2 regions of the Gallaecimonas zhanjiangensis genome follow, and region 1 is predicted to be linked to the other one. Evidence: predicted binding sites of a transcription regulator. Region 1 holds the regulator's gene; the other holds the start of a gene.

Region 1 (5,769 bases):
TTGCCGAGGGTAAGCCCACCCTGCCGCTGCTCCATGCCATGCACAACGGTAACGCCGAAGAGTCCGCCATGATCCGCCAAGCCATTGAACAAGGCGATGGCCGTGACAAACTGGAGCTGGTACAAGGCTGCATGCGCCGCCTAGGCTCCCTCGACTACACCTACCAGCGCGCCCTGGAAGAGTCGGACAAGGCCATCAGTGCCCTGGCCGCCATTCCCGACAGCCCCTACAAGGAAGCGCTGATCGGCCTAGCCAAGGTGGCGGTAGAACGCAAAAGCTAAATTGCTGCAAAAGAAAAAGGCCCTTCGGGGCCTTTTTTGTGATTTGACAGCATTAAAAAAGGGAGCCAATGGCTCCCTTTTTTGAATTCGTACGGCTTATTTACCGGTAACGAATTCTTCACCCAGGGTGATGTCACCCTTGAGGGTGGCCAGAGCGCTATCCAGAGCGCCTTGCTCGAAAGCAGACAGCTCACCGTAGCCCAGTACTTCTTCCACACCGTTTTTGCCCAGACGTACCGGCTGAGCAAAGAAACGGGCGTGTTCGGAGCCGCCTTCTACATAGGCGCACTCAACTACGTTGGCTTCGCCTTGCAGACCACGGATCAGAGACAGACCGAAACGGGCAGCCGCTTGGCCCATGGACAGGGTAGCGGAGCCGCCACCGGCCTTGGCTTCAACCACTTCGGTACCGGCGTTTTGAATACGCTTGGTCATGGCAGCGGTTTCGTCAGCAGACAGTTCCAGGCCTTCTACTTGAGACAGCAGCGGCAGGATGGTCACGCCGGAGTGGCCACCAATGACATTGATGTGCACGTCGGCAGGGTTTTTACCCAGTTTTTCACCGATAAAGGTCTCGGCGCGGATAACGTCCAAGGTAGTCACACCGAACAGGCGCTTGGCATCGTAAACGCCTTTGGCTTTGAGCACTTCGGCAGCGATGGCAACGGTGGTGTTAACCGGGTTGGTGATGATACCAACCAACGCTTTAGGGCAATTGTCGGCAATGGATTCTACCAGAGCGCGAACGATGCCGGCGTTAACGTTGAAAAGATCGGAGCGGTCCATGCCAGGCTTACGAGGTACGCCGGCGGGGATCAGAACGACATCGGCGCCAGTCAGGGCGTCGGCCAGTTTTTCCTGCCCAAAGCCTTCGACCTTAACGGCGGTCGGAATGTGGCTCAGATCAACGGCAACACCGGGAACAACCGGGGCTACGTCGTACAGTGCCAGTTCGGAACCGGCGGGCAGTTGGGTCTTGAGCAGCAAAGACAGGGCCTGACCGATACCACCGGCGGCGCCAAGTACGGCTACTTTCATCGCATTATCTCCCTTGTGTCTGACCTGTTCAGGTGTGGGCAGCACCTTAGCTCAACAAGGGTTAAAAAACAATTATGCCAAGCCAGCGGTTATGGTGCCGATGAGGTCTGGAGCGGTAAACGTCAGTGAACTTGCAGGTAATGGGAAAGAATGTGATCGAGGGATTTATCTTCGCGCAACTTGGCAAGGGCCTTGTTGATGGCATCGAGCAAGGCATCGCTGCGCTCGCCCCGCGAAAGCGCAATACCCATGCCCCTGCCGAAGTAGCGGAGGTCACGGATAGGGCTACCCATTAAACGTAAGTCTTTGTTTGCAGGGTCAGAAAGCCAGGCATTGGCAACAGCGGCATCAACAAAAATAGCCGAGATCCGCCCTGCCCTCAGCTCGGTCAGCGCGCCATTAAGATCGTCATAACTGGTCAGCTGCCACTGGCGTTGGTCAATCAGGTACTGCTGATGGCTGGAGCCATTTTGCACCCCGATATACCCCGACTTGGCGTAACGATCTGTTGCGTCTTTCAGGGTCACGTACACAGCGCTGTTGCGGTAGTAAGGGTCTGAAAAACGGATGCTGTTGTCGTAGCGGGAGGAGATATCCAGGGCGGCGATCACCGCGTCCAGTTCACCATCTTCCAGCTCGTCCAGGAGGCTGTCGAAGGGGTGCTCAATAATGATGCAGGGACGCTGTAGCAACTCACATACGGCATGAGCAACATCAATATCGATACCTACCAACTGGCCGGCATCGTCCCTGTATTCGAAGGGTGGATAGGTTGCCTCGGTACCGAATACCAGTGGTCTGCCAGCGCCGGAAACCTCATCGGCTGCGGCCAGGCCCCAGGTGCAGCAGTACAACAGGCCAAGCCAAACCGCCTTGCACATCACCTTAAACAACCGCTCCCTACCTAAATATTGCCACCAAGACTGACAGCGAACGCCCATGGATGCAAGCTGCCAAAGCAGGCGTCCCATGCTACCATGTCGTTTGTGCATGATTATGCAGACAAGACAATGACACAAAGCAACCAAGAAGCGCTGGTCAAATCCTTTAAACAACTTCTCAAGGAAGAACGTTGCGGCTCTCAAAGCGAGATAGTCTCTGCTTTGCAAGCCCAGGGATTCGACAACATCAGCCAATCCAAAGTATCCCGCATGTTGACCAAATTCGGCGCAGTGCGTACCCGCAATGCCCGCCAGGAAATGGTCTATTGCCTGCCCGCCGAATTGGGGGTCCCCACCGCCAGCAGCCAGCTGAAAAACCTGGTTGTCGACATCGACCACAACGAGTCGATGATCGTCATCCAAACCAGCCCCGGCTCGGCCCAGCTGATAGCCAGGTTGTTGGATTCATTTACCAAGGCCGACGGCATCATGGGCACCATAGCGGGTGATGACACCATCATGGTGATCCCCACCCGTATCAGCCACATTCGGGATACCCTGAAAATGATCAACGACCTGTTCAGGTAACCCTGACAGGTCGTAAGGAAAGGGCGCTCAGGCGCCCTTTTTGCTTATTTACTGATCTTGAACTCGGGGTAGGCTTCCATACCGCATTCGGCCATATCCACACCCTCGTATTCTTCCTCTTCGCTGACCCGCAGGCCAATGATTTTCTTGAGGACGAACCAGACGATAAAGGACGTGACGAATACCCACAGGAAGATGCTCACCGCACCGATCAGCTGCACCTTGAAGGTGGCTTCGGCGTTGCTCAGCGGCACCGCCAGCACACCCCAAATACCCACGGTACCGTGCACGGAGATTGCACCCACCGGGTCGTCGACGCGCAGCTTGTCCAGGCCGATAACAGAGAACACCACCAGCACACCGCCAATCACACCGATAATGGTGGCCAGCAGCGGGCTCGGGGCCAGAGGCTCGGCAGTAATGGCAACCAGGCCGGCCAGGGCGCCGTTGATGGCCATGGTCAGATCCGCTTTACCGAACAGCAGCTTGGCAGTGATAAGCGCGGCCAGAAGGCCACCGGCAGCCGCCATGTTGGTGTTCACGAATACCTTGGCCACGGCGTTGGCTTCTTCGATGTTGGAGACTTTCAGCTCCGAGCCACCGTTAAAGCCGAACCAGCCCAGCCATAGGATAAACATACCCAGGGTGGCCAGCGGCAGGTTGGAACCGGGAATGGCGTTGATCTCGCCGTTCTTGCCGTATTTGCCTTTGCGGGCACCCAGCAGCAGCACACCAGCCAGGGCCGCAGAAGCGCCGGTCAAGTGCACCACGCCGGAACCGGCGAAGTCGGCAAAGCCCATGGCATCGAGGAAGCCGCCGCCCCATTTCCAGAAACCTTCAATGGGGTAGATAAAGCCGGTCAGCACCACGGAAAAAGCCAGGAACACCCACAGCTTCATCCGTTCGGCCACGGCGCCGGACACCACCGACATGGCGGTAGCCACAAACACCACCTGGAAGAAGAAGTCGGCCATGTGGGAGTAAACCGGGGCATCGTCGCCGCCCTTGAGTACCAGCTCCGCACTGTGGTCGCCACCGATAAGGAAGCTGATACCAGGCCAGAAGCTGTTAACCGCTTCGCCCGGATACATGATGTTGTAACCGCAGATCATGTACATCACGCAGGCAACAGCAAACAGCACGGCGTTTTTGGTCAGGATCTCGGTGGTATTTTTGGCGCGCACCAGCCCCGCTTCGAGCATGGCGAAACCGGCTGCCATCCACATCACGAAAGCGCCCGATACCAACAGGTAAAAGGTGTCGAGCGCGTAGGCTATTTGTACTGATGGTTGATCCATTATCCTCTCCTAAAAATTATTCTCGTTTGGGGGACGAGCTTAGATGGCGTCTTCGTCACGCTCTTCTGTGCGGATACGAACCACGGTTTCCAGGTCTTGCACCCAGATCTTACCGTCGCCCACCTTGCCGGTTTGGGCCGCCTTGAGGATGGCATCAATCACCAGATCGACCTGACTGGCCGTCACTAGGATGTCCAACTGCACCTTAGGCAGGAAATCAATACGGTATTCGGCACCCCGGTACAGCTCGGTATGGCCGCGTTGGCGGCCGAAGCCGCGCACTTCGCTCACGGTGAGACCATGAACCCCGGCTTCAGTCAGGGCTTCACGGACGTCATCGAGTTTGAAGGGCTTGATAATGGCGGTGACCTTTTTCATCGCCTTTCCTCCTTGTTGACTTTGCTGGACTATTTCAAAGCCCGTGCCAACAGGAAAAGCGATTCAAGATCAATTAATTAGGAAAAAACGTACGGTGAGGGAGGAAATTAACGCACCAGCAGGGAACGCTAATGCACTAAAGTGGTGCAACAAAATCCAACCAAGCCTGTAACAACAGTAGGCCATCTTCGAGGCCACAATGGCTGCTGGCATCGGCGTCATCCAGGGTCAGGTCGGGGTCTAGGTCCACTTCGTTGTGGTCCAGGCGGTGATGCAGCACGCTCAGCTCGCCCTGCTCGACAACCAACGCCCACTCATGCCCTTCAAAACGCAGATCCCGGCCTTGCTGAAGGCGGGCGATAAGAGCGCTGATCTTGCTTTTGTCGGTACCCAGCTCGTCTTCAATAAAGCGGCCCATGGCCTCGAAGCCGTATTCCATTTGAATTTGATGGCGGCCATCAAAAGGGTTGAGTCTGAACTGGTATTCCATGGCGGCTCCCCGAATAAAGGAGGCACATTGTATTAGGCGCTCTGGCAGGCGCCAAGAATAATGCCGCTGGCGGCGTCCATCAGTACTTGATGGGTCTGCTCGGCATGGTCGCGAATATGCAGCCGATAATGGTAGTCATCTTCTACCTGCAGCAATTCTGCCGCTTTGATGCGGGCACCGGGAAAGGCGGCCAGCAGGTTGTCGTGCAATTCATCGAAGGGTTTGATGGTGCCGCTCGCCATAACGTCGAGTACATCTTCCGGTTGCATCTCGCGGGCAAAGAGGCTGGCCGAGGCCAAAATAAAGAGGGCGGGTAAGCTTTTGTACAGCTTCATTCAATCTCCTTTTTCTTACTAACGCTGCGCATTTTATCGTATTTCCCTATAAAAGTCCCGCCCGGCTCCTGAAACGGCCCGTTTCCGTTAAGCAAACAGTGGCGCCTGGCCATAAAAAAAGCCCCGCTTGAGCGGGGCTTTTTATCATCATCGGCGCTTAGACAGCGGCTTGGATGATCACTTCGTCAGCCTTCTTGGTGTACTGCGGCAGCTGGTCGAAGTTCAGGTAGCGGTAAGTGTCAGCCGCGGTGGCGTCCAGCTCACGGGCATACTGCAGGTACTCGGCCGGCGTCGGCAGTTTACCCAGGATGGCGGCAACAGCAGCCAGCTCGGCAGAGGCCAGGAACACGTTGGCCCCTTTACCCAGACGGTTCGGGAAGTTCCGGGTAGAGGTGGACACCACAGTGGTGTTGTCGCCTACCCGGGCCTGGTTACCCATACACAGGGAGCAACCGGGGATCTCGATGCGGGCACCGGAGC
Region 2 (5,769 bases), 1.0 Mb from region 1:
AGGCTGTACAGACGAATGAAACCGGCCGCGTCTTTCTGGTTGTACACCTCATCGGCGCCGAAAGTCGCGAAGGCTTCGGAGAACAGGCTGTTGGGCGACTCGCTGCCCAGCACGGTGGCGCGGCCTTTATAGAGCTCCACTTTCACCTTGCCGGTCAGTTCCTGGTTGAGGCTCTCAACGCCGGCGACAATGGCTTCGCGCAGCGGGGTGAACCAACGCCCGTCATAGAGCAGCTGGGCAAATTGCAGGCCCAGGTATTTCAGGTGTTGCGAGCAGACCTTGTCCAGTACCAGGTGCGACAGCGCCTGGTGGGCGGCCAACAGTACGGTACCGGCAGGGGTCTCGTAGCAACCGCGGGACTTCATGCCCACCAGACGGTTCTCAACGATGTCGACCCGGCCCACGCCGTGGGCGCTGGCGATGGTGTTGAGTTTTTCAATCAGGGCAGCGCCGGACAACTTCTGGCCGTTCAGAGATACCGGTATGCCGGCGTCAAAATCCAGCTCCACCACTTCGGCGGTGTCCGGGGCTTCTTTGGGGTCAACGGTCCAGGCCCAGCAGTTAACGCCGGCGGTGGTCCAGGTGTCTTCCAGCTCGCCACCTTCGGTGGAGATGTGCCACAGGTTGGCGTCGCGGCTGTAGATTTTGGTCAGGCTGGCGCTACAGGGGATGTTGCGCTCGTCCAGGTAGTTGAGCAGCTCTTCACGGCTGCGCATGGTCCACTCGCGCCAGGGGGCGATGACTTTAAGATCAGGGGCCAGGGCGGCGAAGCAGGACTCGAAACGCACCTGGTCGTTGCCTTTACCGGTACAGCCGTGGGCCAGGGCGTCGGCGCCCACTTTACGGGCCACCATCACCTGGGCTTTGGCGATCACCGGGCGGGCCACGGAGGTGCCCAGCATGTAGTCGTCTTCGTAGATGGACTCGGCCTTGAGCATCGGCCAGATGTACTCGTTGGCCAGCTCTTCTTTGAGGTCGACAATGTGGCACTCGGAGGCGCCAGAGGCCAAAGCCTTGGCTTCCACGCCTTCCAGCTCTTCAGCGCCCTGGCCTACGTCGGCCACGAAGGCGACCACTTCGCAGTCGTAGTTTTCTTTGAGCCACGGCACGATGGCTGAGGTGTCGAGACCGCCCGAATAGGCCAATACCACTTTGGATACAGACATCTGTATTAATCCTCTTTAAGAAGCTTCAAATAAACGGCTTTTTGCACGTGCAGGCGGTTCTCGGCCTGGCGCAGCACGATAGATTGCGGGCCCTCGAGCACTTCGGTGGTCACTTCCTTGCCGCGGTAGGCAGGCAGGCAGTGCATGAAGGCCTTGGCCCCGTATTTTTTCATCATCTCGCTGTTCACCTGGTAAGGCAGGAAGGTGCGCAGCACGTCTTCCGGATCCTTGTCGTCCCCCATGGAGACCCAGGTGTCGGTGTAGATGGCATCTACCCCTTCCAAAGCAGCAAGGTCGTCGGTCACGGTAAAGCCGGTGGCTTCAACGATGTCCGCCGCCGGCTCACAGCCTTTGGGAGTGATAATCACCATCTCTACGCCCAACAGCTTGGACAGTATCATCAGCGATTGAGTGACATTATTACCGTCCCCCACATAAGCCAGCTTCACCCCTTCGAGCTTGCCGAACACCTCGTACAGGCTCAGCATGTCGGCCAGGGCCTGGCAGGGATGGTAACGGTCAGACAGGGCATTGATCACCGACACCGATCCTTTGTCCGCCAGCTCATCAATGGTGGTCTGGCTGAAGGTACGGGCCACGATGCAGTCCACCCAGCACGACAGGTTCTGGGCAAAATCCCCCACCGGCTCACGCTTACCCAGGGCGCCATGGTTCTGGTCAAGATAGACCACAAAAGCGCCCAACTGCTGGGCGCCCAGCTCGAAGGTGACCCGGGTGCGCAGGGAGGGCTTTTCAAAAATCATTGCCACCGACTTGCCGGCCAGGGCCTGGGCGTAGTCGGCTGGCTTGGCCTTTACGGTCGCTGCCTTTTGTAAAAGCGCCTTCAGTTCGCCTTCGGTCCAGTCAAAGTCTGTCAATAAGTGTTTCATGTCGTCCTCAGGGTGCGATCTGGGTGCCAAGGGCGGCGTTGCTGATGGACTGGGGGTCACGCCAGGAGGCAAGGCGTACCGCCCGGCCCAGTTTCCCGGCGGCAAACAGCGCCGCGTCCACCTTCACCACCATGCCGCCGTTGATCACCCCGTCGGCCTTGAGGGCAGCAATATCAGCCGCCGTCAACGACGGGATCAGCTGTTTGTTGCCATCAAGCACGCCGGGTACGTCACTGAGCAGCACCAACTCGGCATCCAGAAGTTCGGCCACCTTGGCCGCCGCTTCATCAGCATTGATATTCAAAAGATCCCCGCCTTTGCTGGCCGCAATGGAGCTCACCACCGGGATGAACCCGCCTTGCAGCAACAACGACAGCAGGGTGTCGGAACCTTCGGTGAGTACGCCCACGGCGCCCCACTCTTGCCCGGCCGGTTCGGCAAAGGCGATGCCGTCGGCCAGGGACAGGCCAACAGGTTCACCGCCTAAGGCACGCATCTTGGCGGCCAGGGTTTTGTTGATTTCACCGGCCAGGGTGCCCACCACCAGTGGCAGGCTGGCGGCATCGGTAATGCGCTTGCCGTTGAACTTACGGGGCTCGATACCGGCTTGTTTCAGCACCTGGTCAACCCGGTCACCACCGCCGTGCACCAGCACTACCGGGCGGTCTTTGATGGCCACCAAGGCACTGAGCAGGCTTTCCAGGGCTTGGCCAGCGTCCAGTACGGCGCCACCGATTTTCACTACCAGCGGCTTCATAGGGCCTCCCAACCGTAGCCCGGCAGCGGCCGGAGCTTGAATCCGAAGTGCGTATTTATGCACTCAACTGCCTGGCTTGCCGCGCCTTTGAGCAGGTTGTCGATGGCAGACGACAGCACCACCAAGTTGCGGGTCTCGTCCACCGCCCAGCCGATTTGTGCATAAGGGGTATAGGCCACGTTCTTGATGGCCGGGGATTTTTCCCGAAGATTGCCGGTCAGCTGTACCGACGGATGATTGCCGTAACAGTCGTTGTAGAGCGCGTCCAACTGGCCCTGGGTGGTACCGGCCTTCACCGGCACGGTGATGGTGGCCAGGATGCCGCGGTCAAAGGCGCCCAGGTGCGGGGTAAAAATGAGGTCGCAGCCCAGGTGCTGGGCAATTTCCGGCTGATGGCGATGGCCCAGCACCCCGTAGGCGCTGAGGCTCACCTCACAAAACTGGGTGTGGGGCTTATTGGATTTACCGGCACCGGATACACCGCTGACCGCATTGATAATGGGCAGGCCATCAATAAGGCCCGCTTTCATCAGCGGTTTGAGGGCCAGCAGGCTGGCGGTGGGGTAACAGCCAGGGGCGGCAATCAGGCGGCTTTTTTTGATGGCGTCATCGTTCCAGCCCACCAGGCCGTAAACGGCGCCGGCCAGCAGATCCTTTGAGGGGTGCTCGAAGCCGTACCATTTGGGATAAGCTGAGGCGTCCAGGCGAAAGCCGCCGGACAAGTCCACAATCAGCGCGTCGCTGTGCCTGACCAAATCCGGCACCAGCTCAGCAGAGGCTTCATGGGGGGTGGCCAGCAGGATCACCTGGGCGTCTTTGGCGGCGGCCAGGATGGCTTCGAGGTTGCCGTCTTCAATCACGCCCTTGATGCCCAAAGGCAGCGGCTCACCGGCATTTTTGGAGCCGGCGGAGGCAAAGACATGTCCGAGTTTCAGCTGGGGATGGGAGGTAACCAGTTTGCACAGTTCCTGGCCTGTGTAACCGGCGCCACCAATAATAAGGGTTTTCAACATGGCAACAGCTCTCAAGAATCAATGACACCAAGTCTAGATGAGCAGTAGTGAAGCCTGATGCAACGCGCCTGCTCCCGGGCAGGCTTTAAAAAAGCGGTCCCGGATTCAATGGAATACGCAGTTGTATCGTCGCATCGGTTGAAACATTTTTATCCCTGGATGGTGGATTTTAATTCAATGCTCGATAGACTACCCAAACCTAAATTTTAATGCAACACCACCGGGAATTTATTCATGCAGAAATTACCCTCTCTGGCGCAGATGTTTAACCGGTTGCTGACCCTGCCTTCGGTGTCGGCCACCGATCCGGCGCTGGATACCGGCAACAAGGCGGTGATCGAGCAATTGGCCCAGTGGTGCGAGACTCTGGGCTTTAAGGTGACCTTGCAGCCGGTGGGCCACAACAAGTTGAACCTGTGGGCCGAGCTGGGCAGTGGCCCTGGCGGCCTGCTGCTGGCAGGCCATGCCGACACCGTGCCCTTCGACGAGGGCCGATGGAATAAAAATCCACTGGCAATGACCGAAGCCGACGGCAAATGGTTTGGCCTGGGTGCCACCGACATGAAGGGCTTTTTCGCCCTGGTGCTGGCGGCCCTGGAGGGCATGGATTTAAGCCAACTCAAGGCGCCGCTGCGTATCGCCGCCACCGCCGATGAAGAAACCTCTATGGAAGGGGCCCGCCGCCTGGCCGAGGCTGCCCCGTTCAGCCCGGCCCTGACCCTGGTGGGGGAGCCAACCGAGCTCAAACCCATCGGCCGCCATAAGGGCCATATCAGCGCCGGTATCCGCATTACCGGCAAGAGTGGCCATTCATCAGACCCCGGCGCCGGCCTTAACGCCATGGAGCTGATGCACGGCGTGCTGGGCGATTTGATTGTGCTCAAACAGGAGTTGGCCGAGCGCTACTGCGACCATCACTTCGCGGTGCCCTACCCGACCCTGAACCTCGGCCACATTCACGGCGGCGACAACGCCAACCGCATCTGCGGCTGCTGCGAGCTGCATATCGACATGCGCCCGCTGCCGGGCATGAGCATTCCCGAATTAGAAGGGCTTTTGAAAGAAAAGCTGTCAAATGTAGAAAAAGCACATCCCGGCGCCTTGCAGTGGCAGCACCTGCACGAGCCCTGCCCGGCCTTTGTCAGCCCGGATGGGCCCTGGAAAGACGAAGTCAGCCGGCTGCTGGGCCAACCGGTGGAAACCGCCAACTACGCCACCGAAGCCCCCTTCTTTGCCAGCCTGGGCAGCGAGGTGCTGGTGCTGGGCCCGGGTTCCATCCGCCAGGCCCATCAGCCCGACGAGTTTATGGCCATGGATCAGATAGGCCCGGCCATGGAACTGGTGCAAGGCATGGTCAAGCGGCTGTGTCTCACGTAACATCGGGGAAGCGTTGTCTTTTAACAACAGGTTTACATCATGGAATGGTTAACCGATCCCAGCGCCTGGGCCGCCTTGGCGACCCTAACCCTGCTTGAGATCGTCCTTGGCATCGACAACATCATTTTTATCTCGGTGCTGGTAGGCAGGCTGCCCGAGCAGCAACGGCAAAAGGGGCGCCTGCTTGGCCTGGGATTGGCCATGCTGACCCGCATCCTGTTGCTGCTGAGCCTGTCCTGGGTGATGGGGCTGACCAGCCCCTGGTTTGAAATTGGCGATTTCGCGGTGACCGGTCGCGACAGCATCCTTATTCTCGGCGGGCTATTCCTTATCTGGAAAAGCACCCATGAGATCCACAACAGCCTGGAGGGCGAGCAAGAGAGCCACGAAGCCCCCAAGTCTGCCGCCTTTGCCGCCACCCTGGTGCAAATTGCCATTATCGATATCGTCTTCTCCCTAGACTCGGTGATCACCGCCGTCGGCCTTGCCAACCATATTGAGGTGATGATCATCGCCATCGTGCTGTCGGTAGTGGTTATGATGCTGGCAGCCAAGGCCATCGGCGA

Evidence for each region. The regulator ArgR, encoded in region 1, controls arginine synthesis, uptake and breakdown. The targets are predictions, from matches to a motif close to ANTGAATAAAAATACANT.
Region 2: a site for ArgR is predicted at 3,988-4,005, ahead of argC (N-acetyl-gamma-glutamyl-phosphate reductase). Genes of this name have one in related genera too.

Annotation. Positions count from the first base shown of each region.
Region 1 is NZ_CM172603.1:3,674,984-3,680,752, forward strand. Features, by position in the region: gene ispB (octaprenyl diphosphate synthase) at 1-281, shown strand, start outside; gene mdh (malate dehydrogenase) at 378-1,319, opposite strand; gene AC22G1_RS17410 (transporter substrate-binding domain-containing protein) at 1,442-2,260, opposite strand; gene argR (transcriptional regulator ArgR) at 2,330-2,788, shown strand; gene amtB (ammonium transporter AmtB) at 2,833-4,086, opposite strand; gene AC22G1_RS17425 (P-II family nitrogen regulator) at 4,126-4,464, opposite strand; gene AC22G1_RS17430 (YacL family protein) at 4,601-4,954, opposite strand; gene AC22G1_RS17435 (PepSY-associated transmembrane domain-containing protein) at 4,987-5,289, opposite strand; gene acnB (bifunctional aconitate hydratase 2/2-methylisocitrate dehydratase) at 5,447-5,769, opposite strand, start outside.
Region 2 is NZ_CM172603.1:360,293-366,061, reverse strand. Features, by position in the region: gene AC22G1_RS01720 (argininosuccinate synthase) at 1-1,166, opposite strand, end outside; gene AC22G1_RS01715 (ornithine carbamoyltransferase) at 1,172-2,056, opposite strand; gene argB (acetylglutamate kinase) at 2,064-2,813, opposite strand; gene argC (N-acetyl-gamma-glutamyl-phosphate reductase) at 2,810-3,826, opposite strand; gene argE (acetylornithine deacetylase) at 4,061-5,203, shown strand; gene AC22G1_RS01695 (TerC family protein) at 5,243-5,769, shown strand, end outside.